3 regions of the Methylobacterium sp. HMF5984 genome follow, and region 2 is predicted to be linked to each of the others. Evidence: predicted binding sites of a transcription regulator. Region 2 holds the regulator's gene; each other region holds the start of a gene.
What was found. Region 2 encodes LexA, which represses DNA repair genes until DNA is damaged. Its sites were predicted from a motif close to TGTTCNNNNTGTGTTCNG; they were not measured.

Region 1 (9,980 bases), 880 kb from region 2:
GCCGCGGACATGGGTCTGGTCGAGGTAGATCGGGCCGCGCATCACCGGGCTCCGCCGAGCGATCGAAGCCGGACGGCCCAATACAGGCCGCGCCGCGCCCAGGGCGGCAGGCGGCGCCCGAGCAGGCGCTGCTTGGCGCGGCGCAGCCCGCGGACGAGCGGGTTGGACGGCGCGGCGACGAGGCCGGTCGCGGCCGCAGCCGGGATCGCGGCGAACGGGAAATGGCCGAGCAGCGCCGGCGCGAAGCGCAGGCGGCCCCCGTCCGGCGGCAGCAGGCCGCGCTCGCGAAACACCCGGTCGAGCGAGCTCGCGCAGGAAGCCGGGCTGAACCGGCTTTCCAGGGCGATCCGTGCGAAGGCGCCGAGCCGGGCGAGCGCCGGCCGATCGGCGACGAGCTCGACGAGGGCATCGCCCAGCGCGCCGGGCTCGACCGGGACGAGCCGCCCGGAGACGCCGTCGATCACCGAGCTGGTCAGGCCGGCGGTGCGATAGGCCAGCGTCGGCGTTCCGCACAGGCCGGCCTCGATCGGCGTCTGCCCCAGCGTCTCGAGCCGGCTCGCCGTGACGTGCAGGTCGCAGGCGCCGTACCAGGCGGCCAGGTGCGCCTCGTCGGCGATCAGCCCGGGCGCGAACAGGTTCGGCAGGGCGAGGCGCGCGGGATGGTCGAGCCGGCCGATCGCGACGAAGCCGACGCCGGGACCGGCGACGCGGCGCAGGGCGTCGGCGAGATCGCCGACGTTCTTGTCCGGTCCGTCGAGCACCACCGCCGAGACCAGGATCAGCAGGTCGTCGGCGGGAAGCCCGAGGCTGCGGCGCAGGGCCGAACGATCGCGGGGCCGGAAGACGCTCGTCGGAAAGGCCAGCGCCAGGGGCGCGACCACGGCGGCCGGCGGCGCGAGCGCCCGGGCGCGCGAGGCCGTCCAGGCCGAGTTGGCGAGCAGGATCGGACCGTCCCGCCGGGCGAGCACCGCACGCTTGCCGGCCTGCGCGCCGGCGATGCGATGCCGGCCGAGCTGCGGATACTCGTCCGGCGTCGGGCAGGCGGCGTCGCAGCCGACGGTCTCGATCCGGGCACAGCCGCGGGGGTGGGCGCAGCGGCCGGTCAGCGGGAACAGGTCGTGCAGGACGAGCGCGACGGGCCGCTCGGCAGCGAGGCGCCCGGCGATGGCGAGGCTCCGGGTGGCGCCGTGCAGGTTTCCGGCGAGCACGAGGTCGTGGTCGCCGGCGCGGATCGCGGCTTCGGCGACGGGAAACGCATCGGTCCATTCCGCCGCGGCCGGCGGCGATTCGTCGGCAAGCACGAACTCCGCGACGCGGTGCCCGGCGAGCCGCAGCGCCTCGCCGATGCGCCGATGCGCGATCCCGGCACCGCCGGCATGCCCCGTGCCGGTGAGCGAGGCGATCGAGAGGGAAGCGGCACCACTCTTCCCTCCCCATTTGGCGGGGGAAGGTACCCTGCGGAGCAGGGGGGGAGAGGGGCGCGACGGTGCCGGATACGGCGCTCCCCTCTCTCGACCCTCGCTGACGCGAGGCCCACCCTCCCCCGCAGAGGGGGGAGGGGAAGACGCGGATGGACTTGAATCCGTTGTGTGAATCGTCCGCTCGCGCTGCAGCAGGACGGGCCGGCCGATGCGGGTGACGCCGGCCTCCGTCCGCACGGCTGCCGACCAGGCGCGTGCGGTCCACTCGGCGTCGACCGGATCGAAGCTGCCCAGCATGCCGAGCGCGGCACGCCGCCAGAGAACTTCGCCGCCGGTGAAGACGGCGTCCGGCGCGGCGTCATCCCCCGCCGACGAGGGCAGGTCGAGGCCGGTCACCGCGTCGTCGAACAGCACCCGAAGCCCCGCCACCGCATCCGCCCCCGAGAGGACCGCGTCGAGAACGAGGGCGGCGAGCGCGCCGGGCGCCAGGAGATCGCCCGCCCGCAGGACCAGGACGAAGTCGACCCCGTCGTCGGCGAGGATCGCGGCGGGCGACGTCAATCCCGGCGGCACGACGTCGTGCCGGCATTCCGGGTAGTCCTGCCGGGCGACCGAGGCGATGCTGTCCGCCAGACGCGGCGCGTCGCCGGAGGCGACGGTGAGCACGTGCAGCCGCGGCCACGGGCGTCCGTCCGGCAAGGTGTCCGGGCGCGCGAGCGCGAAGGCGGATCGGCCATAGGGCCAATCCGCGACGCCGTGGACGGTTTCGAGATCCGGGTCGTAGGGAACGTCGGTCACGACGGGGGCGGGCGGCTCTGCGCGACGCATCGCGGGGCCGCGATGATGCCGGAGGATTGGTTTCGATCGCCTTCCGGCCCTGGGATCAGCCGGCGACGCGAATTCCCGCCGCGCCCGCCTCCGCCCGCCCGACGATCGCCGCCGCCGGATGCCCGGCGGCGCGGATGCGGGCGAGGATCGCGTCTGCGCGCTCGGGGGCGCAGGCGACGAGCAGGCCGCCCGAGGTCTGCGGATCGGTAAGCAGGTGCCGCGCCCATTCGGGGAAGCCGTCCTCCAGCGCGACCTCGCCGCCGAACGCGGTCCAGTTGCGGTGGGACGCGCCGGTGACGAAGTTGCCCCGGGCGAGCGTTTCGGCCGAGGGCAGCAGCGGCACGGACGGCCAGTCGATCACGAGGCGGCAGCCGGCGCCGCGCGCAAACTCGAGGCCGTGCCCGAGCAGGCCGAAGCCGGTGACGTCGGTGATGGCGTGCACGTCCGGGTCGGCGGCCAGCTCGGTGCCGACCTTGTTCAGTAGCGTCGTCGTCGCGACGAACGCGGCGTAGCCGCCCTCCGGCAGGGCGTCGCGCTTGATCGCGGCGGAATAGACGCCGACGCCGAGGGGTTTGGTCAGGATCAGCGCGTCGCCGACCCGCGCGTCGGCGTTGCGGCGCACGTCCTCGCGGCGGCAGGTGCCGATCACCGCCAGGCCGTAGATCGGCTCCGGCGTGTCGATCGAGTGCCCGCCAGCGATCGGGATGCCGGCCTCGGCGCAGGTCGCCGCGCCGCCCTTCAGGATCTCGGCGACGATCTCGGGCGCGATCTTGCCGACCGGCATCCCGAGGATGGCCAGCGCCATGATCGGGCGGCCGCCCATCGCGTAGACGTCGGAGATCGCGTTGGTGGCGGCGATCCGGCCGAAATCGCGCGGGTCGTCGACCATCGGCGTGAAGAAGTCGGTGGTGGCGATGACGCAGGTGCCGTCGTCGAGCGCCCAGACCGCGGCGTCGTCAGCGGTCTCGTTGCCGACGAGCAGGCGCTCGAACGGGCCGGCGATCGGCTGGTCGGCGAGCAGCGACCGTAGGATCGCCGGGTCGAGCTTGCAGCCGCAGCCGCCGCCGTGGGCGAGGCTGGTGAGGCGGACGGGGGTCGCATCCATGAGGGCACCGCGCGTTCGAACGGACAGGGGTCGCTGGTCGGTGCCGATACCATGGATCGCGGGTTCGGCGCGCCTCGGCCCGCGCGCCGCACGCCGCACGCCGCACGCCGCACGCCGGGAAGGATGGGACAATCGCGGGCGGGCGCCCATATTCCGGTCGTTCAACCCGGAGACGGCCCGATGCCCGATACGCCCGCCCGCAGCTTCGTCCCCCTGTCGATCGCGGTGCTGACCGTCTCGGACACGCGCCGGCCGGAGGACGACCGCTCCGGCGACACCCTGGTGCAGCGGCTGACCGAGGCCGGCCACAGGCTCGCGGCGCGCGCGATCGTGCCGGACGAGGCGACGGCGATCCGCGGGACGGTCGAGAGCTGGACGCGTGATCCCGGAATCGACGTGGTGATCACCACCGGCGGCACCGGCTTCACCGGCCGCGACGTCACGCCCGAGGCGTTGGAGCCGCTGTTCGAGAAGCGGATGGACGGCTTCTCGGCGGTGTTCCACCGCATCTCCTACGACAAGATCGGCACCTCGACGCTGCAGTCGCGGGCGACGGCCGGAGTCGCCAACGCCACCTACGTCTTCGTGCTGCCGGGCTCGCCGGGTGCCTGCCGCGACGCCTGGGACGGGATCCTGGTCAGCCAGCTCGACTACCGGCACCGCCCCTGCAACTTCGTCGAGATCATGCCGCGCCTGGACGAGCACCTGCGGCGGGGCGCCTCGCTCACGGCCTGAGGATCACATCCGGTCGATCCGCGCGATCAGGCGCCGCGGCACCAGCCGCGGGGCGAAGGTTCCGATCTCGGTGAGGCGATCGCGGCGGACGAGGTCGCCGGGCCGCGCCGCACCCGCGCCGAGCAGCGCCTCGGCCCGAATGGCCAGCCGCGTCGCCAGCCCGGCATGCGGGCGGGACAATCGCCCCAGGGCGTCGGCCGGCGCTGTGCCGACGAAGCGGTCGAGGGTGCGGATCCAGCCGTCGCCGGGCACGTCGCCCGCCTCCAGGCACAGCACCCAGTCGCGGCGCGCGACCGCCGCGCCGGCGAACCACCGGTCCGATCCGCGCGGCGGCACCACCAGGGTCGCGCCGGTCGCGTCGGCGATCGTGTCGACCGCCTCGCCCATCGCGGCGGCGACGATCACGGCGTCGCCTACGAGCCCGGCGGCCACGCCTCCGACGAGGGCGCCCAGGGTGTCGGCCAGACGGTCGATCGCATCGGCGTCGCCGGGGTCGGCGACATGAACCAGGGCGGAGATCATGGCCGCGCATACCGTATTTTCGCCGGGCGCGGGCAGGCCGGCTCGACGCGGCGACCCAGCGTTGCACCACAGCCACAAAGCCCGAGAAACTGCCTAAAATCGAGGCGTATACGGTCGACCTTGTTCCTGTTATGTTCCATGTGAAACACGCTTCCGCCGGGGTGCTGCCAGTTCGATGTCCACACCCCGTCCTCCGCTCGGCGCTGAATCCACGCCAAGACGTCGGCTCGCCGCGACGTCGGAAACGCTGCGCGGCCGGGGCGCCACCGCCAACCCGGGCGGGCGCTTCGAGGCGATCCGCCGCGAGGCCGCCGACGACGGCTGGCCGGCGGACGAGCCCGCACCGGCCAGACGAACCGAGGTGACGCTGGAGGGGGCGAGCGGGATCATCTCCCGCAACACCTCGCCCGACATCTCGTTCGACCGCTCGATCAACCCCTATCGCGGCTGCGAGCACGGCTGCGTCTACTGCTTCGCCCGGCCGAACCACGCCTATGCCGGCCTGTCGCCCGGGCTCGACTTCGAGACGAAGCTCTTCGCCAAGCCGGACGCCTCGCGCCTGCTCGAGCGGGAGCTGTCGGCGCCGGGCTACGCGCCGCGGACCATCGCTCTCGGAACGGCGACCGACCCGTATCAGCCGATCGAGCGCGAGCACCGCATCACCCGGGAGATCCTCGAGGTGCTGGCCCGCCTGCGCCATCCCGTCGGCATCGTGACGAAGTCGAACCTCGTCACCCGCGACATCGACATCCTGGCCGGGATGGCGGAGCGGAACCTCGTGAAGGTGGCGATGTCGGTGACGACCCTCGATCCGGTGCTCGCCCGGAAGATGGAGCCGCGCGCGCCGCATCCGCGCAAGCGCCTGGAGGCGATCCGGGCGCTCAGCCGAGCCGGCGTGCCGGTGATGGTGATCGTCGCGCCGATCATCCCCTCGCTCAACGACCACGAGATCGAGGCGATCCTGACGGAGGCCCGCGCCTGCGGCGCGCGGGAGGCGAACCACGTGCTGCTGCGCCTGCCGCACGAGCTGAAGGACCTCGTCGCCGACTGGTTCGCCGAGCACTATCCCGGGCGGCAGCGCCACGTGTTCTCCCTGGTCGAGCAGGCCCGCGGCGGCCGCGAATACGACGCCACGTTCGGCAAGCGGATGACCGGGGAGGGCGCCTACGCCGACCTGATCGCGACGCGGATGCGGCTGGCCAAGGCGCGTCTCGGCTATGCGCAGACCCGCATCACCCTCGACGCCTCGGCCTTCGCCAAGCCCGGCGAGCAGTTCTCGCTGCTGTGACGGGGGCGAAGGCGGCGATCGAGCAATGCTCCGCGGCGGCAGGACGGCGTGATTTTTTGCGTCGACGGACGATCTCAGACACCTTGCGAACGAACGCGGCGCGTTCTCCCTCCCCCCTCTGCGGGGGAGGGAAAGGCGCGCGGCGATCCCCATCTGCGACACCCGTCCTGCTGCCGCCATCGCCGTACGCCCGCTTGAAACTCAGCCGGTGATGCGGGGTGCGGCCGTGGGTCCTGAGGCCGGCGAGGTGCACCGGGGCGCCGTAGCCGACATTGCGATCCCAGCCGTAATGCGGGTGGCGCCGGGCCAGCACCCGCATCAGCGCATCGCGAAACGTCTTGGCGACGATCGAGGCGGCGGCGATCTGCGGCACCGCGCGGTCGCCGCCGACGACCGCACGGCAGGGCTGCGGCAGGCCGGGAACCGCGTCCCGCCCGTCGACCAGCACCGGCGCATCGAGGGCGAGCCGCAGCACCGCCCGGCGCATCGCGTCGAGGGTGGCGACGCGGACGTTGACCCGGTCGATCAATGCCCGGGATCCCGCCGCGACCGCGACGCGGCCCTGCGCGCGGATCAGCGGCGTCAGGATCTCGCGCAGCGGTTCCTTGACCCGCTTGCTGTCGTCGAGGCGGGCGAGCAGGTCCGGCGGGATCGCGGTCGGATCGAACCACACCGCCGCGACGACCACCGGGCCGCACAGGGCGCCGCGCCCGACCTCATCGCAGCCGATGACGGCGGGGTAGTCGGCGGCGCAGGCGGGATCGAAGGGGGGCACGGGGCGGGTCGGGTCCGAAGGGGCGGCGACCCATCGCATTCCTTGGCCGGCCCGTCACCCTCTCAACCCGTCACCTCATCAGCCAAGCAGGGCCGCCTCGACGCCGGCCGGCACGCGCAGATCGGCCGCCTGGGCGTGGGCGCTCTCGATGTTGCCGAAGAACTGGCGGGCGCTCTCGGCCCAGGTCCGGCGGAGGGCCTCCGCGCGGCATCGCCCGCGCGGAACGGCGAGGGCGGCGAGGCATGCCGCGCGCAGGTCGGCGTCGAGCACCCCGGCCCCGGTCCCGGCGACCACGTCGAGGGGACCGGTGACCGGGTAGGCCGCCACGGGCAGGCCGCAGGCCATCGCCTCGAGCAGCACGATGCCGAAGGTGTCGGTGAGGCTCGGGAACACGAACACGTCGCTCGCCGCGTAGAGCGCGGACAGCTCCGCGCCGGTGCGGGTGCCGAGGAAGCGGGCCTGCGGGTGGGCGGCCGCGAGCCGGGCGCGGTCGGGCCCGTCGCCGATCACCACCTTGCTGCCCGGCAGGTCGAGACTGAGGAAGGCGGCGACGTTCTTCTCGACCGCGACGCGGCCGACGAAGAGAAAGATCGGGCGCGGCAGCCCCGCGAGCGCAGGGGGAACCTCCGCGGAAGGATCGGCCGGGCGGAACAGGTCGGTGTCGACGCCCCGCGTCCAGCGCATCAGGTTGCGGAAGCCGCGGCCGGCGAGCTCGCGCTCGAGCGAGGCGGTGCTGACCATGGTGCCGCTGGCCGCCCGGTGAAAGCGCCGCAGCCAAGCGTAGCTCCACGCCTCGGGGATCGGCGCCCGGGCGGCGAGATATTCGGGAAACCGCGTGTGGTAGCTCGTGGTGAAGGGGCGGCCCTTCGCGCGGCAGAGCCGCCGCACCGCGTGGCCGATCGTGCCCTCGGTGGCGATGTGGACGTGGGTCGGCTCGATCCGCGCCCAGGCGGCGGCGATGCCGCGCGCGCCCGCCAGCGCCAGCCGGATCTCGGGATAGCCCGGCATCGGCAGCGAGCGGAAGTCGCGCGGGGTCACGAAGAACGGCTCGAAGCCGTGGGCGGGGGCGGCCTCGGCCATGCGCTCGAGCGAGCGCACCACGCCGTTGACCTGCGGCGCCCAGGCATCGGTCGCGACCAGCAGCCTCACGCGACCGCCCGGCGGTCCTGCGCCGGAAGCGCACCGGCGCGCTCGGCCTCCGACGCCTCCGCCGCGCGGGCGCGAAGCACGCTCGGATAGTGCAGCACCTCCATGCGGCCGTCGTAATGCTCGACCAGCGCGGTGCAGGATTCGACCCAGTCGCCGGTGTTGAGGTAGCGCAGGCCGTCGATCCGCCGGTCGGCGGCGTGATGGATGTGGCCGCAGATCACCCCGTCGGCACCCTGGCGCCGGGCCTCGTCGGCGAGAAAGGTCTCGAACGCGCCGATGAAGTTGACCGCGTTCTTCACCTTCAGCTTCGCCCAGGCCGAGAGCGACCAGTAGGACAGGCCGAGCCGGCGGCGCAGCTTGTTCAGGCCGGTGTTGACGAACAGCGCGAAGGTGTAGGCGCCGTCGCCGAGATGGGCGAGCCAGCGGGCGTGGCGCACCACCATGTCGAACTGGTCGCCGTGGATCACCAGGTAGCGCCGCCCGTCCGCCGCCTCGTGGATGCGGCTCTCGGCGATCTCGATCCCGCCGAAGGTGGTGCCGATGTAGTCGCGCAGGAACTCGTCGTGGTTGCCCGGCACGTAGACCAGGCTCGAGCCCTTGCGCACCTTGCGCAGGAGCTTCTGCACCACGTCGTTGTGCCCCTGCGGCCAGTACCAGCCCGATCGGAGCTGCCAGCCGTCGACGATGTCGCCGACGAGGTAGAGCGTGTCGGCGTCGTAGTCCTTCAGGAAGTCCAGGAGCAGCCCGGCCTGGCAGCCGCGGGTGCCGAGGTGCAGGTCTGAGAGGAACAGGGTGCGGACGCGGGTCGTCCCTTCCGTGTCGTCGGCCACGAGCATCTCCCGGCGGTCTTCGGCCGAGCCAAACCGGAAACGCGTCTCAGTTTGATGACGGTGGCGCGCATCCGATGCTGCGATGCAGCAAGCAATGCGAAGATCCTTCGCCGGTTTGCTGCAGTGCACGACAATTTTTTTTCGTCGTCCGGGAAGTTTTTCCAGTTTTGCTTGTGGAGCTTCGGCGTTCATAATGGATTCAAAGCGATCGCCTGCCGTAAGGCCGGCGCCGGCGACGGCCAATGGATCGCCGACCTGGATGGTCGACTTGGATCGTGAACCACTTGGATCGTGAGCCGGGGCGGGACGACGGGGAGGAAGGTATCGAGGGTCGGCGCAGCGCCGGCGTGCAGGATCCGCATTCCGCGGCTTGCGCGACGGCCACGGCCGACGCATGGAAGACGAGGCTTTTCGGAGGCGACCGGCATGGATCCATGCCGCGACCGCGAGCGGTGCCAGACCGTTCCGCCGCTCCGCATCGCCCGGTGAAGCGACCGACCGACGACGCGGAAGTTCCGCGCGGGACAGCCCTCCCGCGCGCTTCCGGCCGCGCCGGTTCGGCGTCCCCCTCACCAGACCGCCCACGGATCACCACACGCCCATGCGTCGCAAGCCGGCGCATCGTTCCTGACGCCGGCTTGCCGGCCAACGTTTCTTGGTAATCGGAGGACACACCCCATGGCTGCAACGCGGCGCCCCGGACGCAATCACCTCTTCATTCCCGGCCCGACCAACATCCCGGACCGCGTGCTGCGCGCGATGCACGTCCCCTCGGAGGACCATCGCTCCCCCGACTTCCCGGCGCTTGTGAAGCCGCTGTTCCAGGACGCCAAGATGGTGTTCGGCTCCGAGGCGGGCACGATCATCTTCTATCCGTCCTCCGGCACCGGCATCTGGGAATCGGCCCTGGCGAACACGCTCTGCCGCGGCGACAAGGTCCTGACCGCCCGCTACGGCCAGTTCAGCCACCTCTGGGTCGACATGGCCCAGCGCCTCGGCCTCGACGTCATCGTGCAGGACGAGGCTTGGGGCACCGGCGCCGACCCGGAGAAGATCGGCCAGGCGCTGCGCGCCGACACCGAGCACAAGATCAAGGCCGTGATGGTCGTCCACAACGAGACGGCGACCGGCGTCACCAGCGACATCGGCGCGGTCCGCAAGGCGATCGACGCCGCCGGCCACCCGGCGCTGCTGTTCGTCGACGGCATCTCGTCGATCGGCTCGCTGCCGTTCGAGATGGACGCGTGGAAGGTGGATTGCGCCATCGCCGGCTCGCAGAAGGGCTTCATGCTCCCCGCCGGCCTCGGCGTGCTCTGCGCCAGCGCCA
Region 2 (9,980 bases):
CGACCCTGGTCGACCGGCCGGACGCCCTGCGCGCGGCGCTCGCGGGCGCGTCCGGGCTGATCGTCCGCAACCGCACGCAGGTGCGCGCGGGCCTGCTCGCGGCGGCACCCGACCTCAGGGTGGTGGGCCGCCTCGGCGTCGGGCTCGACAACATCGATCTGGCCGCCTGCGCCGCCCGCGGGATCGCCGTCCATCCCGCGACCGGCGCCAACGACGGCGCGGTGGCCGAGTACGTGATCGGCACCGCGTTGCTGCTGCTGCGCGGCGCCTACGGCGCGAGCGCGCAGGTCGCCGCGGGCGCGTGGCCGCGCAACGCGCTGATGGGACGCGAGATCGCCGGCAAGCGCCTCGGCCTCGTCGGCTTCGGCGCGATCGCCCGCGAGACCGCCCGCCGTGCGGCGGCCCTCGACATGAGCGTCGCCGCCTTCGACCCGCACCTCGCGTCCGACGACGCCGCATGGCGCCCGGCGCACGGCGCGGTGGCGAGCCTGACCCTCGACGCGCTGGTCGCAACGAGCGACGTGCTCTCGCTGCACGTGCCGCTGACCGAGGCGACGCGCGACATGATCGGGCCGGCGGCGATCGCCCGGATGCGGCCGGGCGCGATCCTGATCAACGCCGCCCGCGGGGGCGTCGTGGACGAGGCCGCGGTCGCCGCGGCGCTTCGGTCCGGGCACCTCGGCGGGGCGGCGCTCGACGTGTTCGCCCAGGAGCCCGTGGACGCCGCGGGCGGCGCGGCGCTGATCGACGTGCCGAACCTCATCCTGACCCCGCACATCGCCGGCGTGACGCGGGAATCGAACGTGCGCGTCTCGGCGGTCACCGCCCGCGCCGTGCGCCGCAGCCTCGAGGGCTGAGCCCCGCAGCGCAGCGATCGAAAAGGGGCTCGGCGCGCGACGAAATTCAACGCACCGGTCGGATCGGCCGATGAGAACCCTTGCGGAACACTTGACGAACGTTTAACGTGTTCGTGTTTTGTTTCTGCGGCTCCACCTTCGTGTGGCCGCGCATTCCTGCGAGCCGCGCCGATGCTGACCCGTAAACAGCTGGATCTCCTGCGATTCATCGACGAGCGGATGCGCGAGGACGGTGTTCCGCCGTCGTTCGACGAGATGAAGGACGCCCTCGATCTCAAGTCGAAATCCGGCATCCACCGGCTGATCACCGCCCTGGAGGAGCGCGGCTTCCTGCGCCGGCTTCCGAATCGGGCTCGGGCGATCGAGGTGCTGCGCATGCCCGACGGCGCCGGCCGCTCCAGCGCGCCCGCCCCGGTGCCGGCAGCTCCCGCCGCGCCGCGCCGGTTCACCCCGAGCGTGGTCGAGGGCGGCCGCTCGAAGGCCGTGCCGCCGCGGCCTTCCACGACGCAGATGGTCGACGACAGCGGTCGCGCGGTGTCGATCCCGGTGATGGGCCGGATCGCGGCCGGCACGCCGATCTCGGCGATCCAGAACCAGAGCCACGCGATCACCATGTCGCCGGACTTCCTGGCCGGCGGCGAGCACTACGCCCTGGAGGTCCGCGGCGACTCGATGGTCGAGGCGGGCATCCTCGACGGCGACCTCGTGGTCATCCGCAAGCAGGACACCGCCAACACCGGCGACATCATCGTGGCGCTGATCGACGACGAGGAGGCGACGCTGAAGCGGCTGCGCCGTCGCGGCTCGTCGATCGCGCTCGAAGCGGCGAACCCGGCCTACGAGACCCGCGTGCTCGGGCCGGATCGGGTGCAGATCCAGGGCCGCCTGGTCAGCCTCGTGCGCCGTTACTGAAGGGTATCGCCCGGCATCTCCGGGTTCGGGCCGTCCGCGGTCGGATCGTCGGGTGCCGGGTCGGCCTCCTCCGCCCGGGGGGGCGGGGCGGCCATGCCCTGGAACGGGACGTCCTTCGGCTTGGGCTCGGCCGCGGGCGACGATCCGCCCGCTGCCTCGTCATCCGTTCCCTGGGGCGGGGGACGGACCATCGCGGGGCGCCACGGCAGCGTCCGTCCCGGCTCATGCGTGTCGGCCAGAATGAAGCCATTCGGCTCGACGCGGATCGCCACGGCGCCGTGGCTGGCGAGGTAGGCGCGATCGATGACGAGGGCGGCGGCGCAGCCCGGCGGTGCGGCGAGCGCCGTGATCAGCACCGAGGCCTTGGCGCAATCCTGCGCGAAGCCGCGGCGATCCTTCAGAAGCGCCACCGCGCGCCCGTCGGCCAACCGAAGCGTGCATCCGATCCGATCGCAGGCGGGACCGCCCGTCGCCTGCGCGCCCGGCCTGCCGTCGCCGTCGGCCTTCAGCCACTGCTCCAGCACGAAGTTCGACGGGCGCCCGAGGGCGACGAGGCTGCCGTCGGCGCGGCGCACCGCCGCCCCGCTGCCCTGGCGGTCGACGTAGATGTCGTAGCGGGCCGGCATCGTCGCTAGGCCGAGCCCGAGCAGCGCCGGCGGCAGGGCGAGCCAGCGAAGGCGCGAGACCGGGAGCGTCGCGAGCAGCAGCCCCGCGGCGAGGCACCCGAGCGCGGCGGTGCCGAAGGCCGGGACCACGACGTTGGCGCGCCCGAGCCCCTGGATCCAGCCGGAGATGGTCAGCATGCCGCGCACCGCCAGTCCCATCAGCCACCAGACCGGCTGGTCGAGGGCGAACGGGTAGGCGACGATGCCCAGCACCGCCGCCGGCATCACCGCGAGCGAGACCAGCGGCAGGGTGAGCGCGTTGCCGATCAGCCCGTAGGGTTGGACGGTCTGGAAGTGGTAGGTGGCGAAGGGCGCGGTCGCGACCTGCGCCACGAGCGTCGTGCCGAGTGTGCCGACCACCGTCGTCAGCGACAGCGCGATCAGCCGGCCGATCCGCCCGGCCCCGTCGCGGCGGAACATCCCTCCATCGATCAGGCGGGCGCAGGCGATGAGGCCGGCCACCGCCCCGAACGACATCTGGAAGCTCGGGCCGAGCAAGCCTTCCGGCTCGTGCGAGAGCGCGATGAGCGCGGCGAGAGCGAGGTTGCGCATGCTGAGCGCCGGGCGATCGACCAGGATCGCCCCGAGCATGATCAGGGTCATCACGAGGGAACGCTCGGCCGCGATGTCCCAGCCGGAGAAGACGCAGTAGGCGGTGACCCCGACCATCGCCAGCGCCGCGGCGATCTTCTTGATCGGCCAGGCCAGCGCCAGGAACGGCACCAGGGCGAGGCCGGCACGGACGAGCCAGAACACGACCCCGGCGGCCAGCACCATGTGGAGCCCTGAGATCGAGACCACGTGGTAGATCCCCGCCGCCCGCAGCGTGTCGTTGGTGGCCAGCGCGATCAACCCGCGCTTGCCGGTCACCAGGGCGGCGGCGACGGCGCCCGCCTGACCGCCGTTGGCGTCGGTGATCCTGCGGGTCAGCGCGTTGCGAGCGTCGTCCACGGCGGCCGCGAGCCGGAGCGACCACGGCACCGGCTCGGGCGGCGGCTTCACCGCGATCTTGCCGAGGAGCGAGCCGACCGCGCCGATCCCGCGGAAGTAGGCGTCGCGGGCGAAATCGTAGCCGCCGGGGCGGGCCGCCTCGGGGGGCGGCAGCAGGCGGGCGGTGGCGGCGATGAAGTCGCCCGGCCGCAGGGGCGGCGCCTTCTTGAACGAGACGCGCACCCGGACCGGCCGCTCGGCCGCGGCCATCGTGCCGAGGCTCGCGACCCGCACCACCAGGCGGGCGCCCTCCTCACGCTCCTCCAGCGATTCGATCAGGCCTTCGAGCGGCGCGATGATGGTGCGGGTCAGCACCGGCGCCGCCACCTGCGCGACCCGCAGGGCGCTCGCCGCGAAGCCGAGGAGCGCCGCCATCAGCCCGAGGGCGACGGCCAGCGCCGCGGGCCGGGCACCGAGGAACGGCAGGGTCGCGGCGCAGGCGCCGGCTGCGACGAGGGGCGCCCAGAGCGAGGGCATGCCGTCGGTGGCGGTGAAGAACGCGAGGATGCCGGCGCCGAAGGCGACCGCGAGCCAGGGAAACAGCCGCCGCTGCTCGGCCTCGATCGCGAGCCCGCCGACGACCCAGCCGCGCACGGCCGGCCCGAGCACGGCGGGCGACGGGAAGCGGCCTGATGCCGACGTGGCGACGGCCCGTCCCGTCGATCGTGCGATGTCCCGCGCCATGATCGGCACACCGGTCGGCGCGAAACGGCTGCGCCGACCCGATTCTTAACGCATCCGCGAGGGCGTGCTAGAGCCGTCCGGGCCGGGTCCGGGCGCAGGTCCCCAGCTTCCGTGCGTCGTCGGGGACGACGAACCGCCTTTCCCTCCGTCGCAGAGCGATCTAGACGCGCGCAACCGGATCGGCCGATCCGTGCCGCGGCCGCGTTCAGGGTGCTCCTTCAGCCCCGTCACCAGAAGATCCATCGTCCGATGTCGTCACCCGTCGTCACGCGCTTCGCGCCCTCGCCCACGGGCTACCTCCATATCGGGGGCGCCCGCACGGCGCTGTTCAACTGGCTCTACGCCCGCCGGATGGGCGGCCGGATGCTGCTGCGCATCGAGGACACCGACCGCGAGCGCTCGACGCAAGGGGCGATCGACGCGATCCTCGACGGGATGAGCTGGCTCGGGCTCGATTGGGACGGCGACGTGGTGTTCCAGTACGCCCGCGCCGAGCGCCATCGCGAGGTCGCCGAGAGCCTGCTCGCCTCGGGCAACGCCTATCGCTGCTACGCCACGCCGGAGGAGCTGACGCAGATGCGCGAGCAGGCCCGGGCGGCGGGCAAGCCGCTGCGCTACGACGGGCGCTGGCGCGACCGCGACCCGTCCGAGGCACCGGCCGGGGTAAAGCCGGTGATCCGGCTGCGCGCCCCGAGCGAGGGCGAAACGATCGTCGACGACGCGGTGCAGGGCCGCGTCACCTGGGCCAACCGCGATCTCGACGACCTCGTGCTGCTGCGCTCGGACGGCAACCCGACCTACATGCTCGCCGTCGTCGTCGACGACCACGACATGGGCGTCACCCAGGTGATCCGCGGCGACGACCACCTCACCAACGCCGCGCGCCAGAGCCAGATCTTCTCAGCGCTCGGATGGGAGGTGCCGAGGATGGCGCACATCCCGCTGATCCACGGGGCGGACGGGGCCAAGCTGTCCAAGCGCCACGGCGCGCTCGGCGTCGACGCCTACCGCGACCTCGGCTACCTGCCGGCCGCGCTCCGCAACTACCTCGTCCGCCTCGGCTGGAGCCACGGCGACCAGGAGGTGTTCTCGACCGAGGAGATGGTGGCGGCCTTCGACCTGAAGGCGATCGGCCGCTCGCCGGCGCGGTTCGACTTCGCCAAGCTCGAGAACCTCAACGGCCTCTACATCCGCGGCGCGGCGGACGCCGACCTCGTCGACGCGATCGAGCGCATCCTGCCGAACGTCGGCCCGGAGCGCGGCCTCTCGGCACCGCTCGCGCCGGCCCTTCGCGAAAAGCTCGTCGCGGCGATGCCGGGGCTGAAGGAGCGGGCCAAGACCCTGATCGAGCTGCTCGACAGCGCCTACTATCTCACCGCCGCGCGGCCGCTGGTGCCGGACGAGAAGGCTTCCGCCCTCCTCACCGACGAGGCGCGCGGGCGGCTCGCCGCGATCCTGCCGGCGCTGGAAGCCCTGCCCGACTGGAACGCCGCCGCGACGGAAGCGGCCGTGCGGCACTTCGCGGAGACCGCCGGCCTGAAGCTCGGGCAGGTCGCCCAGCCGCTGCGCGCGGCGCTGACCGGGCGCACGACCTCGCCGCCGCTGTTCGACGTGATGGCGGTGCTGGGACGCGCGGAGAGCCTCGCCCGTCTCGGCGACGGCATCACGAAGGGTTGAGACCGCCGCCGCAGCGCACGCGCGGCCCGGTTTTCGCTTGGCGTCTCGACGTGGTTGTCATCCGCCCCGTTGCTGGCGCTCGGCCGATCCGCTAACCCGATGGGCTTGTGAGCACCTGCAGCAAAATGCCGGTGACTTCGGGTCCCGGGCGGCGCGGAGCGCAGCCTGGGCCGGCTTCGATTCGTTGCCAGGAAAGGGTCCACGTTCCATGAGCGCAGCCAGCACCATCACCGTGGACGGCAAGCAGATCTCTCTGCCCGTCAAGAGCGGCACGATCGGCCCCGACGTCGTCGACATCGGCAAGCTCTACGCCCAGACCGGCGCCTTCACCTTCGATCCGGGCTTCACCTCGACCGCCTCGTGCGAATCGAAGATCACCTACATCGACGGCGACGAGGGCGTTCTGCTCTATCGCGGCTACCCGATCGAGCAGCTCGCCGAGCAGGGCGACTTCCTCGAGACCTGCTACCTGATGCTGTTCGGCGAGCTGCCGACGCCGGGCCAGAAGGCCGACTTCGACTACCGCGTCACGCGCCACACCATGGTGCACGACCAGATGAACCGGTTCTTCACCGGCTTCCGCCGCGACGCCCACCCGATGGCGGTGATGGTGGCCTCCGTCGGCGCACTCTCGGCCTTCTACCACGACTCGACCGACATCACGGACGAGAGCCAGCGCATGATCGCGTCGATGCGCATGATCGCCAAGATGCCGACGCTGGCGGCGATGGCCTACAAGTACTCGATCGGCCAGCCGTTCGTGTACCCGAAGAACGACCTCGACTACACCTCGAACTTTCTGCGGATGTGCTATGCCGTCCCGTGCGAGGAGTACCAGATCAACCCGATCTTCGCCAAAGCGCTGGACAAGATCTTCATCCTGCACGCCGACCACGAGCAGAACGCCTCGACCTCGACGGTGCGGCTCGCCGGCTCCTCCGGCGCGAACCCGTTCGCCTGCATCGCGGCCGGCGTCGCCTGCCTGTGGGGCCCGGCGCATGGCGGCGCCAACGAGGCGGCGCTGAAGATGCTGATGGAGATCGGCACGCCGGACCGCGTCGACCAGTACGTCGCCAAGGCCAAGGACAAGAACGATCCCTTCCGCCTGATGGGCTTCGGCCACCGGGTCTACAAGAACTACGATCCGCGCGCGCGGATCATGCAGAAGACCACCCACGAGGTGCTGAAGGAGCTCGGCAAGCACGACGACCCGCTGCTCGAGGTCGCGATGAAGCTCGAGGAGATCGCGCTCAAGGACGAGTACTTCATCGAGAAGAAGCTCTACCCGAACATCGATTTCTACTCGGGCATCACCCTCAAGGCGATGGGCTTCCCGACCGACATGTTCACGGTGCTGTTCGCGGTGGCACGCACCGTCGGCTGGATCGCGCAGTGGGCCGAGATGATCGAGGACCCCTCGCAGAAGATCGGTCGCCCGCGCCAGCTCTACGTCGGCCCGACCAAGCGCGACTACGTCGGCATCAACGACCGCGGCTGAGGCGCCTTTTGAGCGCCGTCGGCCGATGATGGATCTGCCGGCGGCGCGATGGGCCTCTCGGTCGCCAAAAACCCGCGCCCGTCATTCCGGGGCTGCGAGGCAGAGCCCGGGATCCTGAACCGCAGGCCGCCCTTCGGCAGGCATCGCCGGCGGCTCTGGATTCTGGCCTCGCCTGCGGCGCCCTGGAATGACGGCAGCCCGACGATCCGAAGCCTCAGGTTCTGATCGCAGCCAGCACCACCCGCGCCGCGCTGCGGCTCGGGGCCTCGTCGCCCGGCAGCCGCATCAGGCCGTCGATGCGCTGCAGCGCCGCGAGCTGGCGGTCCCGCGCGGCGCCGCCGGTGACCAGGGGGGCGAGCGCCGTGGCGAGGCGATCCTCGGTGCACTCGGCCTGCACGAATTCCGGCATCGCGTTCTCGCCGAGGATCAGGTTCGGCAGCACGATCGTCGGCACCTGGATCAGGCGCCGGGCCACCGCCTCCTCGACCCGCGAGACCTTGTAGGCCACCACCATCGGCACGCCGGCGAGCGCCAGCTCCAGCGTCACGGTGCCGGAGGCGGCGAGCGCGGCCCGCGCCTGGCGGAAGGCGGCGTACTTCTCGGCCTCGCCCGCGACGATGCGCACGGGGGCGCTCCAGGCCTTGGCCATGCGCTCGATCAAGGCGCGATGACGGGTGACCGCCGGCAGCACCGCCTCGATCGGCCCGACGTCCCGCGCCATGCGCGCCAGGGTGCGGCCGAAGACCGGCATCAGCCGCTCGATCTCGGATCGGCGCGAGCCCGGCAGCACCACCACGCGCCACGGCACGGCCTCCCGCGACGCCGCGTCGGCGGCGTCCGGCCGCAGCTCGGAGAACCGCTCGATCAGCGGATGCCCGACATAGGTGCAGGGCGGCCCGTTGAGCCGCAGGTGCGCCTCCGGCTCGAACGGCAGCAGCGCGAGCACGTGGTCGACGAAGCCCCGCATCGAGGCCGCCCGCCACGGCCGCCACGCCCACACGCTCGGCGAGACGTAGTCGACGATCGGGATCTCGGGCGCACGCTTGCGCACCCGCGAGGCGACCGCGTGGGTGAAGCCGGGGCTGTCGATGATCACGAGCACGTCCGGGCGGTTGGCGACCACGTCGTCCACCGTCTGGCGGATGCGGCGCAGGAGCGTGCGCAGCCGCGCCAGCACCGGCAGGTAGCCCATCACCGCCACGTCATCGAGGGGGAAGAGCGAGGTCAGGCCGCGCGCCGTCATCGCCTCGCCGCCGACGCCGCCGAAGGTCACCGGGCGGCCCGCGGCCTCGCACAGCGACGCCATCAGCTTGGCGCCGAGCTGGTCGCCGGAATCCTCGCCCGCGACGAGCCAGATCTTCATGCGCCGACCCCTATGCCGATCAGGAAGAGGCCGAGCCGGTCGGCCTCGGCGATCGTCTCCGCCCGGTCGATCAGCAGCGTGCGCCCGGCCTCGACCGCGAGCCCGACGCAGCCGGCGGCCGACGCGTTGCGGACCGTCCGCGGGCCGATCGCCGGCAGGTCGATGCGGAGATCCTGATCGTCCTTGGCGCACTTCACCAGCACGGTCGCGGGCAGCGCCCGCTCGCGGCGCCAGAGCCTGAGGTCCCACGGCTTGCGCCCGACGGTGCGGGCGCGGGCGAGCATGCGGTCGGTGCCCTCGGGGCCCTCGACGGCGAGCACGCGGTCGGCTGCGACCACCACCGCCTGGCCGACATCGAAGGCCGAGAGGGCGGCCAGCAGCGCGCGGCCGGTGGCGATCGAGGCCGCGCCGGCCGCGTCCGGCGCGTGGCGGCCGATCGGGCCGGCGGGGCTGAGCAGGTCCGGGGCGACCTCGTGGACGCCGCACACGGTGTGGCCGTTCTCCTCGAGCAGCGCGAGGGCACCGCGGAGCAGCCGGTCGTCGCCGCCATCGGCGAGATTGCGCAGGGCGACCCGGTTGCGGAACGCGGCAGCAGCGTTGAGGATCGCGGCCGGGCTCGGCCGGGCGACGCCGCCGGCCGGCACGATGGTCGCCGGCCCCCAGCCCGCGAGGATGCGCAGGGTCTCGCCGATGTCGAGGAGGTCGACGGTGGCGTCGGCCCGCGCGCGCAAGGGGCGGTCGGTGAACCCGCGCAGCGCCAGCACCTTGAAGGCGCGGCCGGCACGGTCGAGGGAGTGGGCGACCTGCTCGGGCAGGCGCCCGGCGCCCGCGACCAGCACCAGCCTCGCGTCCGGCCGTGCGGGCCGAGGAGCCGACATCGGCGGCCTCAGGCGCCGCCGCCGGAAGCCGCCGTCTCGCGCGGCGTGCAGATCGAGCGCTTGCCGCCGGCGCGGATGAAATCGAGGATCTCGCGCACCGCCGGGTGGCTCTCGAATTCCGAGGCCACGTCCTCGACCCGCTCCATCAGCGTCCCCTCGGGGGCGAAGAGCAGGCGGTAGGCGCGGCGCAGCGCATGGATGTCCTCGCGCGCGAAGCCCCGACGCTGCAGGCCGACGATGTTGAGGCCGGCGAGGTAGGCGCGGTTGCCGAGCACCATGCCGTAGGGGATGCAGTCGTTCTCCAGCCCCGACAGGCCGCCGACGAAGGCGTGCGCGCCGACGCGGGCGAACTGGATCACCGCCGCGCCGCCGCCGAGAATGGCGTAGTCGCCGACGCTGCAATGGCCGGCCAGCATGACGTTGTTGGAGAAGATCACCCCGCTGCCGACGTGGCAA
Region 3 (9,980 bases), 1.7 Mb from region 2:
ACGCGCTCGCCCGCCCCGCTCGGCGGATGGGCAGCGCCTTCGGACTTGGCGCTAACGGGATCGGAAGCGGGCCGCGCCCCGTCGGGGGCCTCGTTGACCCGCTCGTAGGACATGTGGCCGCCGCCGGGCGTGGTGTTCTCGTTCGCCGACGACGCGTCGGCCTTCGGCGCCTGGGCCGGCGCCGGCGCCGCGCCGCCCGCCTGGACCCCGGCCGGATCCTCGCCGTCCACGGCGATCACCGCGATCAGGTCGTTGACCGGCACGTCGGCGGTGCCCTCGGGCACGACGATCCGGGCGAGCACGCCCTCGTCGATCGCCTCGACCTCCATCGTCGCCTTGTCGGTCTCGATCTCGGCGAGCACGTCGCCGGACTTGATCGCGTCGCCCTCCTTCTTGAGCCACTTGGCGAGGTTGCCCTTCTCCATGGTCGGCGAGAGGGCGGGCATCAGGACGTTGACGGGCATGGTTCAGGTCTCGTCCGAGGGCAGGGAGGGGGCGTCGGGTTCGGCGCGGGGATCGGCGAAGGGAAACAGGTCGTCCAGCGGAAACGGGACGGCGTCGAAGGGCGGCAGGGCCACGGTCTCGCGGCGCGTCACCGTCCCGAGCAGCAGCCATCGGGACGCGGTCAGCGCGAAGGCCTCCAGCACGCCGTCGGCGGGATCGAGCAGCCAGAGGTGCCCGACGCCGGCCTCCGCGTAGATGCGCCGCTTCGGGCCGCGGTCGAGACGCACCGTGGACGGCGACAGGATCTCGCAGACCCAGTCCGGCGGCGTCTCGACGAAGGCGGTCTCCGGCTCGGCCGGCAGCCGCTCGCGGCGCCAGCCGGCGAGATCGGGCACCACGACCTGCGCTCCGAGATGGAGCTCGGGTTCGATCATGAAGATCCAGCCGCCCGGTCCGCCGCGCCCGCGTCCGAAGGGCGCGTTCAGCTCCGCGGCCAATCCCGCCGCCGCCATCGCATGCCGCGGCCGCGGTCGCGGATGCGTCTCCAGCGCCCCGTCGATGATCTCGGCGACGAGGTGGTCGGGGACCGCTTCGAGGTCGGCGTAGGTGGCGTGCCGGAGCGCGGGTTCGGCCATGGCCAGAATCCCGTCAGTTCAGGCCGCCGGGATCGAGGCCCTCGGCCTCCCACCCCGCGCGAATGCGCTCGAACGCCTCCTCCTCCGACAGGTCGGTCTCCAGGGCGTAGGCGCGGGCGGCCTGCCGGGCGAGGTCGACCATCAGGCGGCCCCACGTGGCGGGGTCGTCGAAGGACCGGCGCAACGCCACGCTCACCGCCCCGTCGACCACGGCCGCGCGCAGCACCTCGATGCCGCCCTGCTCCAGGGCGTCGGGGGGGACCTCGAGGGCTTGGAAGGATTCACTCATACGACGTCATGACCCATCGATCGGCCCCGTTCCCGCCGGTCAGGCACGAAGGCGGATCGCATTCACCGGTAGCAGACGGCCTTGGCCGCCTCGACGACCTCGGCGACGTTGGGCAGCGCCAGCTTCTCGAGGTTGGCGGCGTAGGGCATCGGCACGTCCTTGCCGGTGACGCGCAGCACCGGCGCGTCGAGGTAGTCGAACGCGTCGACCATCAGGCGGGCCGAGATCTCGGCGCCGATGCCCGATTGCGGGAAGCCCTCCTCCACCGTGACGCAGCGGCCGGTCTTCTTGACCGACGCGAGCACGGTCTCGGTGTCCATCGGCCGGATCGTGCGCAGGTCGATCACCTCGGCCTCGATGCCCTGGTCGGCCAGGATCTGCGCCGCCTTCAGGGCGTAGGTCATGCCGATGGCGAAGGAGACGATGGTCACGTCCTTGCCGGTGCGGTGGATCCGCGCCTTGCCGATCGGCAGCACGAAGTCGTCGAGCTTCGGCACCGGGAAGGTCTGGCCGTACAGGATCTCGTTCTCGAGGAAGATCACCGGGTTCGGGTCGCGGATCGCGGCCTTGAGCAGGCCCTTGGCGTCCGACGCCGTGTAGGGGGCGATCACCTTCAGGCCCGGCACGTTGGAGTACCAGGCGGCGTAGTCGTGGCTGTGCTGGGCGCCGACGCGGGCGGCGGCGCCGTTGGGGCCGCGGAACACGATCGGGCAGCCGAGCTGGCCGCCGGACATGTACAGGGTCTTGGCCGCCGAGTTGATGATGTGGTCGATCGCCTGCATGGCGAAGTTGAAGGTCATGAACTCGACGATCGGCTTCAGGCCCGACAGGGCCGCGCCGACGCCGATGCCGGCGAAGCCGTGCTCGGTGATCGGGGTGTCGACCACGCGGCGGGCGCCGAATTCCTGCAGCAGGTTCTGCGTGACCTTGTAGGCGCCCTGGTACTCGGCGACCTCCTCGCCCATCACGAAGACGTCCTCGTCCCGGCGCATCTCCTCGGCCATGGCGTCGCGCAGCGCCTCGCGGACGGTCATCGTCACCATCTCGGTGCCGGCCGGGAACTCCTCCATCACCGGCTCGGCGGCCTTGTTGGTGATGGTGGCGGGCGCGGCCGGCGCCGCGGGCTTGTCGTCGCCGGTCTTGGCGGTGGCCGACGGGCCGGAGGCCATGCCCTCGGCCTGCATCGTCGGCGTCGGGGCGGGCTGCCCGCCCGTGTCCGCACCGTTCGGCTTCGACGAGGCCCCTCCGGCGGCGGCCGCCGCGACGTCCTCGCCCTCGCCCGCGATGATCGCGATCGGGGTGTTGACGGCGACGCCCTCGGTGCCCTCGGCGACCAGGATCTTGGCGAGCGTGCCCTCGTCGATCGCCTCGACCTCCATGGTCGCCTTGTCGGTCTCGATCTCGGCGAGCACGTCGCCGGACTTGATCGCGTCGCCCTCCTTCTTGAGCCATTTGGAGAGCTTGCCCTCCTCCATGGTCGGAGACAGGGCGGGCATCAGGATGTCGGTCGCCATGGAGGGTCTCTGATCGGTGAGGCGGGCGGGGCGGCCTGGCAGGGGATCGTCGCGGGGCGGCGGCGCGCCCTCAGGCGCGCGCTTCCAGGAGGATGTCGGTCCACAGCTCGGACGGATCCGGCTCGGGATCGTGCGTCGCGAACTCGGCGGCGTCGTTGACGGTCTCGCGGACCTTGGCGTCGGTGGCCTTGAGCTCGGCCTCGGCGACGCCGTGCAGCTCGATCAGGCGCTTGCGCACCATCTCGATCGGGTCGTGCTCGTCGCGCATCTTCGAGACTTCGTCCTTCGTGCGGTACTTCGCCGGGTCGGACATCGAGTGGCCGCGATAGCGGTAGGTCTGCATCTCGAGGATGTAGGGCCCCTCCCCGGTGCGGGCATGCGCGATCGCCCGGCCCGCCGCCTCGCGGACCGTGCGCACGTCCATGCCGTCGACCTGCTCGCCGGGGATGCCGAACGAGATGCCGCGGCGGGAGAAGTCCGTCTGCGCCGAGGCGCGGGCGACCGAGGTGCCCATGGCGTAGCGGTTGTTCTCGATCACGTAGACCACGGGCAGCTTCCACAGCTGCGCCATGTTGAAGCTCTCGTAGACCTGGCCCTGGTTGGCCGCGCCGTCGCCCATGTAGGTCAGGCTGACCTTGCCGTTCTTGCGGTAGGCGTCGGCGAAGCCGAGGCCGGTGCCGAGCGAGACCTGCGCGCCGACGATGCCGTGCCCGCCGAAGAACTGCTTCTCACGGCTGAACATGTGCATCGAGCCGCCCTTGCCGCGGCTGTAGCCGCCGCGGCGGCCGGTGAGCTCGGCCATCACCCCCTTCGGGTCCATGCCGCAGGCGAGCATGTGGCCGTGGTCGCGGTAGCCGGTGATGACCTGGTCGCCGTCGACCGAGGCCATCTGCATGCCGATGACGACCGCCTCCTGGCCGATGTAGAGGTGGCAGAACCCGCCGATCAGGCCCATTCCGTAGAGTTGCCCCGCCTTCTCCTCGAAGCGGCGGATCAGCAGCATCTGGTGGTAGGCGTGGAGGTCTTCCTCGCGGGTGAATTGCGGCGCGTTCGGTGCGGGCTGGTGCTCGGCCGCCACGGCCTCCGGCGTCTCCGCGGCAGGGTTGGGCTGCCCCGCATCTTTCGCGGCATCCATCGGCGTGCTCCCGTGCTGGCGTCTGTTCCCGCCCGGTTTAGGACACGCGCTCCGGGAATGCGAGGGCCGACGCTCTGACAGGTGTTTGTGGTTGTCATACCCGATCCGCATGCCCGATCCGCACGCCCGATCGGCATGATCCCCTCGGGACGGCGGATGCGGGCCGCGTTCAAGCCGGGACGCGCGCGGGACTGGAGGCGGTGCCCGCTCACGGGTCGATGACGACCACGTCGTTGGCGTGCACCCGGCCGAGGACGACCCGGGCGCGCTCCTCCAGCAGGTCGCGGTCGATCTGCTCGCTGCGCAGCAGCGCGACGCGGTGCTCCCAGGTCGCCCGCTCGGCCTTGGCCGCCGCGAGCTCCCGGGTGAGCCCGAAGGCCTGGATCTTGAGGGCGCGCTTGGCCTCCAGGCCCCGGTTGCCGTTCTCGGCCTGGTACACGAAGTAGCCGACCACCAGCCCGGACAGGGTCCAGAGGCTGAGAGGCAAAACGACCATTCTGACGCGGCGACGGACGACCATGGCGCGACCATCGTCCGGGTCGGTTAACAAAGCCTTTGCCGCGGCCGCCGATCGTGCGCTCGGCGGTGGACGGCGGCGCCCGGATGGGTTGAACCGCGCCCCGCGGCGATGGACAGTCGGAACAAAGATCGAACATCGAGGCGGCCGCCCTGCGGTGCGGCGGTCTCGCGGAACGGGACAGCGCAGTGACCGCCCCGGTGCGGAAAGTCATCCACATCGACATGGACGCGTTCTACGCCTCCGTCGAGCAGCGCGACGACCCGGCCCTGCGCGGCCGGCCGGTCGCGGTCGGCGGCTCGCGCGAGCGCGGCGTGGTGGCCGCCGCGAGCTACGAGGCGCGGGCCTTCGGGGTGCGCTCGGCGATGCCCTCGGTGACGGCGCGCCGGCTCTGCCCGGACCTGGTGTTCGTGCGCCCGCGCTTCGAGGTCTACCGCGGCATCTCGGAGGAGATCCGGACGGTGTTCTCCGAGCACACGCCGGTGATCGAGCCGCTCTCCCTCGACGAGGCCTACCTCGACGTCACCGAGAACCTGCAGGGCCTGCCGACCGCCACCGCCGTCGCCCGGGCGATCCGCACCACGATCCGCGCGCGCACCGGACTCGTCGCCTCGGCCGGCGTCTCGTACAACAAGTTCCTCGCCAAGGTCGCCTCGGACTACCGCAAGCCCGACGCGCTGTTCGTGATCACCCCCGAGATGGGCCCGGCCTTCGTCGAGGACCTCGCCATCGGCCGCTTCCACGGCATCGGCCCGGTGACGGAGGCGAAGATGCGCCGCCTCGGCATCCATACCGGCCGCGACCTCAAGGCCCGCTCGCTGGAGGATCTGGCCGCCATCCTCGGCAGCGCCGCCCCCTACTATCACGGGGTGGCCCGCGGCATCGACGAGCGCCCGGTGCGGGCGCACCGCATCCGCAAGTCGATCGGTGCCGAGAACACCTTCTCCGACGACAGCGCCGACCTCGAAATCCTCGCCGAGCGCCTCGCGCCGATCCTCGACAAGGTCGCGGCGGCCTGCGCCGCCAAGGGGCTGCGCGGCCGGACCGTGACGCTGAAGGTGAAGTTCTCCGACTTCGCGCAGGTCACGCGGGCGCGCTCCCTGGCGGCCCCCGTCGGCGACCGCGCCAGCCTGGAGGCGATCAGCCTGGGCCTGCTGCGCGACCTCCGCCCGCTCCGGCGCAGCGTGCGGCTGCTCGGCGTCTCGCTCTCGGCCCTCGACCACGGCGACGCCGCGGAACCGCTGCAGCTCGGCCTGGCGATCTGAGGCGTCGCCGCGATCGTTCGATCGGGATCGCCGGCGCCGCGGTCATCGGGTCGCGCCTGCGTCCGCGGCGCCGCGCCCTATCTCGATGGGAAGCGACACCGGGAGCAGCCAACCATGACCGACGATCCCCGCGAGGCCGGAGCCCGGCCCCCCTTCCCCGGCGACCAGCAGCAGGAGCGGCCGGGATTGTCGTCGCGGATGACCCCCGCCCCCGATCACGGCGAGCACAGCTACGTCGGCAAGGGGCTGCTGACGGATCAGGTCGCGCTGATCACCGGCGGCGATTCCGGGATCGGCCGCGCGGTGGCGATCGCCTACGCCCGCGAGGGCGCCGACGTGGCGATCTCCTACCTGCCGGTCGAGCAGTCCGATGCCGAGGAGACGGCGCGCTGGGTCGAGCGGGCCGGGCGCCGCGTCCTGCTGCTGCCGGGAGACCTGCGCGAGGAGGCCCATTGCCGCGACCTCGTCGCCCGCACGGTGGCCGCGTTCGGGCGCCTCGACGTGCTGGTCAACAACGCGGCCGCGCAGACGATCAACGAAGGGCTCGACGACGTGACGGCGGAGGACCTCGAGGGCTCGTTCCGCGCCAACGTCTTCGCGATGTACTACCTCGCCCAGGCGGCGGTGCCGCACATGAAGCCGGGCTCGGCGATCGTGAACTCGACGAGCCAGCAGGCCAAGGTCGCCGACAAGACGATGCTGATCTACGCCGCCACCAAGGGCGCGATCGCGAGCCTGACGATCGGGCTGTCGAACCTGCTGGCGCCGAAGGGCATCCGGGTGAACTGCGTCGCGCCCGGCCCCGTGTGGACCCCGATCCAGCCGATCGTGAAGAGCCCCGAGCAGATCGAGCAGCTCGGGGCCGACACGCCCCTCGGCCGCGCCGGGCAGCCGGCCGAGCTCGCCCCGGCCTACGTGCTGCTGGCGTCCCGCGAGGGCAGCTACATGTCCGGCGCCCTGGTGCCCGTCACCGGCGGCACGCCGATGTACTGACGCACGAGGCGCGGCGATCCGGAACGGAGCGCCGCGCCTGCGATTGACGGCGGAACCCCCGCGGGGCCGGACCGCCCCGCCATCGGAGCCAGATCCATGTCGAAGATCATCGCCGCCACGTTCGAGACCCGCCGCGACGCCGAGATGGCGGTCGAGCACCTCGTCCAGGAGCACAAGATCGACCGCAAGGCCGTGACCATCGCGCCGGTCTCGGACGAGAACAGCGCCGGCACCGAGACCGCGGGCGCCGACATCGAGGACGGCCGCGTCGAGAAGACCCACACCGACGGCGAGCCGAAGCTCGCCGGGCGCCTCAAGGTCTCGGCCGAGGTCGAGCCGGCGCTCGCGGACAAGGTCGAGTCCTCGTTCGCGACCTACGGCGGCCAGGCCGCCTGAGCCGGCAGCCGCCCGCATCCCGCTGCCCCGCCCGTCCCGCTCAGGCGGCCCAGACCTGGCGGTACAGCATCGCGATCGCCTCCGCGTCCGGCACCACCGGGTTGTTGCCGGGCGAGCCCGAGGCCAGGGCCTGCGCCGCCATGGTCGGGATCAGGCCGTTCCACCGGGCCTCGTCGATGCCGTAGTCGCCGGGCGTCGGCACCTGCAGGTCGTCGTTGAGGTTCTGCAGCTCGGCGATCAGGCGGGAGACCGCGTTGCGCTCGTCGTCGCCCTCCCGCGCCACGCCCATCGCCCGGGCGCAGGCGGCGTAGCGCCCGGGCGCGCCCGGCGCCGAGAAGGCGGTGACGGCCGGCAGCAGCATCGCGTTCGAAAGCCCGTGCGGCACGTGGAAATGCGCGCCGATCGGCCGGCTCATCCCGTGGACGAGGGCCACCGAGCTGTTCGAGAAGGCGATGCCTGCTTGCGTCGCGCCGAACATCATCGCCTCCCGCGCAGCCCGGTCGCCCGGATCGGTCCAGACCCGGCGCAGATTCGGCGCGATCGCCCGCATCGCGGCGAGCGCGAACCCGTCCGAGAACGGGTTGGATTTCCGCGAGATGTAGGCCTCGATCGCGTGGGTCAGCGCGTCGATCCCGGTATCGGCGGTGAGCCGCGCGGGCTTGCTCAGGGTCAGCTCGTAATCGACCAGCGCCGCCACCGGCAGGTAGGCGAGGCCGGCGCACAGCATCTTCTCGTCGGTGGCCCCGTCGGTGACGATGGTGAAGCGCGTCGCCTCCGAGCCGGTGCCGGCGGTGGTGGGGATCGCCAGGATCGGCAGGCCGGGCGCGTCCTGGCTGTGGGGCGCCTTGTAGTCGCGCATGTGGCCGCCGTGGCGGGCCAGCACCGCGACGGCCTTGGCCGTGTCCATCGGGCTGCCGCCGCCGAAGCCGACGACGCAATCGTGGTCGCCGGCCTTGAGCGCGGCCAAAGCCGCCTCCACCGAGGCCACGGTCGGGTCCGGCACGGTCTGCGAGAACAGCCCGGCCCGGATGCCGGCCGCCGCCAGGCGCTCGACGAGCCGCCCCGCCCGGCCGCTGTCGGCGAGGTAGGGATCGGTGACGACGAACGGCCGGGACAGCCCGAGCTGCCCCAGCACCTCCGGCAGCAGCCCGCACGCACCGGCTCCGATCCGCATCAGCCGCGGCAGGGCGATGGCGCTGATCATGGCGTTGGATCCGTCTTTCCAAAGGGACGCGCCGAGGGGACGCGCGCGAATGAACGCAGAATACGAAAGGCAGGCTAGCGGCTGCGCGGGCGCGAGGACAAGCCCGGTCGGCGCCCGTCGCGCGACATCCGGCGCGCAGTATTCTGCCTGAGCTTGCCGGTGCGACGCACTATCCCGCCCGCGAGAACAGCGCCTGCGCCGCCTCGACCGCGCCGACGATGAAGGCCGCCACCTCGCGGATGTGGGCGGACTTCCGGTGGTCCTCGTGGATGTGCATGTGGAAGGCCCGCGTCAGCGACAGCGCGTCCGGCAGCACCGGCACGAGGCCGGGATGGGCGGCCGCGATGAAGGCCGGCACGATGCACAGGCCGGCACCGGCGAGCGTGGCGTGCACCTGGGCGAGCAGGTTCGTCGAGCGCAGCCGCGCGCTGGCGCCCGGCCCGATCACGTTGAGGTAGTTGAGCTCCCGCGCAAACAGCATGTCCTCGATGTAGCTGACGAACGGGTGCCGCCCGAGGTCGGCCGCCGTCCGGATCGGCTCGGCCGCGTCGAGGTAGGCCTTCGACCCGTAGACGAAGAGCCGGTAGTCGGTGAGCCGACGTGTCACCACCCGCGCCTGCTGCGGCGCCGACAGGCTGACGACGATGTCCGCCTCGCGCTTCGATAGGCTGAAGATCCGCGCGGTCGCCATGATCTCGATCTCGAGCCCGGGATGGGCCTCGGTCAGGCGGTGCATCCGCGGCGCGAGGAACACGCTGCCGAACCCGTCCGGCGCGCCGATCCGCACCGTGCCCGCGACGCTCCGCCCGGTGCCGCCGGCCGCCGAGCCCGAGACGAAGGCGCTCTCCATCGCCTCCGCCGTCCCGAGCAGCGACTCGCCGGCCTCGGTCAGCGCGTAGCCGAGGTTGCTCTTGTGGAAGAGCCGGCGGTCGAGCCCCTCCTCCAGGGCCAGGATGCGCCGGGCCACGGTGGTGTGCTCGGTGCCGGTCTGCGCCGCCGCGGCCGTCAGCGTGCCGGTGCGGGCGACGGCGAGGAAGAAGCGCAGGTCGTCCCAGTTGCGGGTCTTCTTGAGGCTCACGGGCTGGGTCCGACGGGGATAGCGCTGTGCATCGATGCACACCGGCTGCGAGCAGGTCCAGCTTTATCGCCCGATCGGCGCTGCTATGGTCCGCTCAAAATCGGCCGGCCTTCGGGCCGGCCGGACCTGAGGAAACGAGCACAGGAGAGGCGCACATGCGCACGATCGGGCATTTCATCGGCGGCAAGACCGTCGCGGGCACCAGCGGCCGCTTCGCCGACGTGTTCCTTCCCTCGACCGGCGAGGTCCAGGCCCGCGTCGCCCTGGCGAGCCGCGCCGAGCTTCGCGCGGCGGTCGAGAACGCCCGCGACGCGCAAGCCGCCTGGGCCGCGACCAACCCGCAGAAGCGCGCCCGCGTGATGATGCGCTTCCTCGAGCTGATCCGCGGCGAGACGGATTCACTCGCCGAGCTGCTGGCCTCCGAGCACGGCAAGACCGTGCCCGACGCCAAGGGCGACATCCAGCGCGGCGTCGAGGTGGTGGAGTTCGCCTGCGGCATCCCGCACCTGC

Region 1: a site for LexA is predicted at 4,733-4,750, ahead of ACFZ8E_RS18110 (PA0069 family radical SAM protein). Genes of this name have one in related genera too.
Region 3: a site for LexA is predicted at 4,655-4,672, ahead of dinB (DNA polymerase IV). Genes of this name have one in related genera too.

Annotation. Positions count from the first base shown of each region.
Region 1 covers NZ_JBJFLN010000001.1:3,730,461-3,740,440, reverse strand. The annotation lists gene ACFZ8E_RS18135 (glycosyltransferase) at 1-42, opposite strand, end outside; gene ACFZ8E_RS18130 (glycosyltransferase) at 42-2,219, opposite strand; gene selD (selenide, water dikinase SelD) at 2,305-3,354, opposite strand; gene moaB (molybdenum cofactor biosynthesis protein B) at 3,535-4,089, shown strand; gene ACFZ8E_RS18115 (hypothetical protein) at 4,093-4,611, opposite strand; gene ACFZ8E_RS18110 (PA0069 family radical SAM protein) at 4,787-5,899, shown strand; partial or broken gene ACFZ8E_RS18105 (ribonuclease HII) at 6,093-6,713, opposite strand; gene ACFZ8E_RS18100 (glycosyltransferase family 4 protein) at 6,753-7,823, opposite strand; gene ACFZ8E_RS18095 (UDP-2,3-diacylglucosamine diphosphatase) at 7,820-8,659, opposite strand; gene ACFZ8E_RS18090 (hypothetical protein) at 8,708-8,932, shown strand; gene ACFZ8E_RS18085 (aminotransferase class V-fold PLP-dependent enzyme) at 9,332-9,980, shown strand, end outside.
Region 2 covers NZ_JBJFLN010000001.1:4,607,060-4,617,039, forward strand. The annotation lists gene ACFZ8E_RS22270 (NAD(P)-dependent oxidoreductase) at 1-857, shown strand, start outside; gene lexA (transcriptional repressor LexA) at 1,029-1,769, shown strand; gene ACFZ8E_RS22280 (ComEC/Rec2 family competence protein) at 1,763-4,108, opposite strand; gene gltX (glutamate--tRNA ligase) at 4,358-5,785, shown strand; gene gltA (citrate synthase) at 5,994-7,283, shown strand; gene lpxB (lipid-A-disaccharide synthase) at 7,498-8,646, opposite strand; gene ACFZ8E_RS22300 (LpxI family protein) at 8,643-9,524, opposite strand; gene lpxA (acyl-ACP--UDP-N-acetylglucosamine O-acyltransferase) at 9,533-9,980, opposite strand, start outside.
Region 3 covers NZ_JBJFLN010000001.1:2,944,514-2,954,493, forward strand. The annotation lists gene ACFZ8E_RS14255 (pyruvate dehydrogenase complex dihydrolipoamide acetyltransferase) at 1-464, opposite strand, end outside; gene ACFZ8E_RS14260 (Uma2 family endonuclease) at 468-1,079, opposite strand; gene ACFZ8E_RS14265 (DUF5076 domain-containing protein) at 1,093-1,368, opposite strand; gene ACFZ8E_RS14270 (pyruvate dehydrogenase complex E1 component subunit beta) at 1,431-2,882, opposite strand; gene pdhA (pyruvate dehydrogenase (acetyl-transferring) E1 component subunit alpha) at 2,953-4,017, opposite strand; gene ACFZ8E_RS14280 (septum formation initiator family protein) at 4,226-4,537, opposite strand; gene dinB (DNA polymerase IV) at 4,759-5,799, shown strand; gene ACFZ8E_RS14290 (SDR family oxidoreductase) at 5,914-6,792, shown strand; gene ACFZ8E_RS14295 (hypothetical protein) at 6,889-7,188, shown strand; gene ACFZ8E_RS14300 (iron-containing alcohol dehydrogenase) at 7,229-8,392, opposite strand; gene ACFZ8E_RS14305 (LysR family transcriptional regulator) at 8,562-9,470, opposite strand; gene ACFZ8E_RS14310 (CoA-acylating methylmalonate-semialdehyde dehydrogenase) at 9,626-9,980, shown strand, end outside.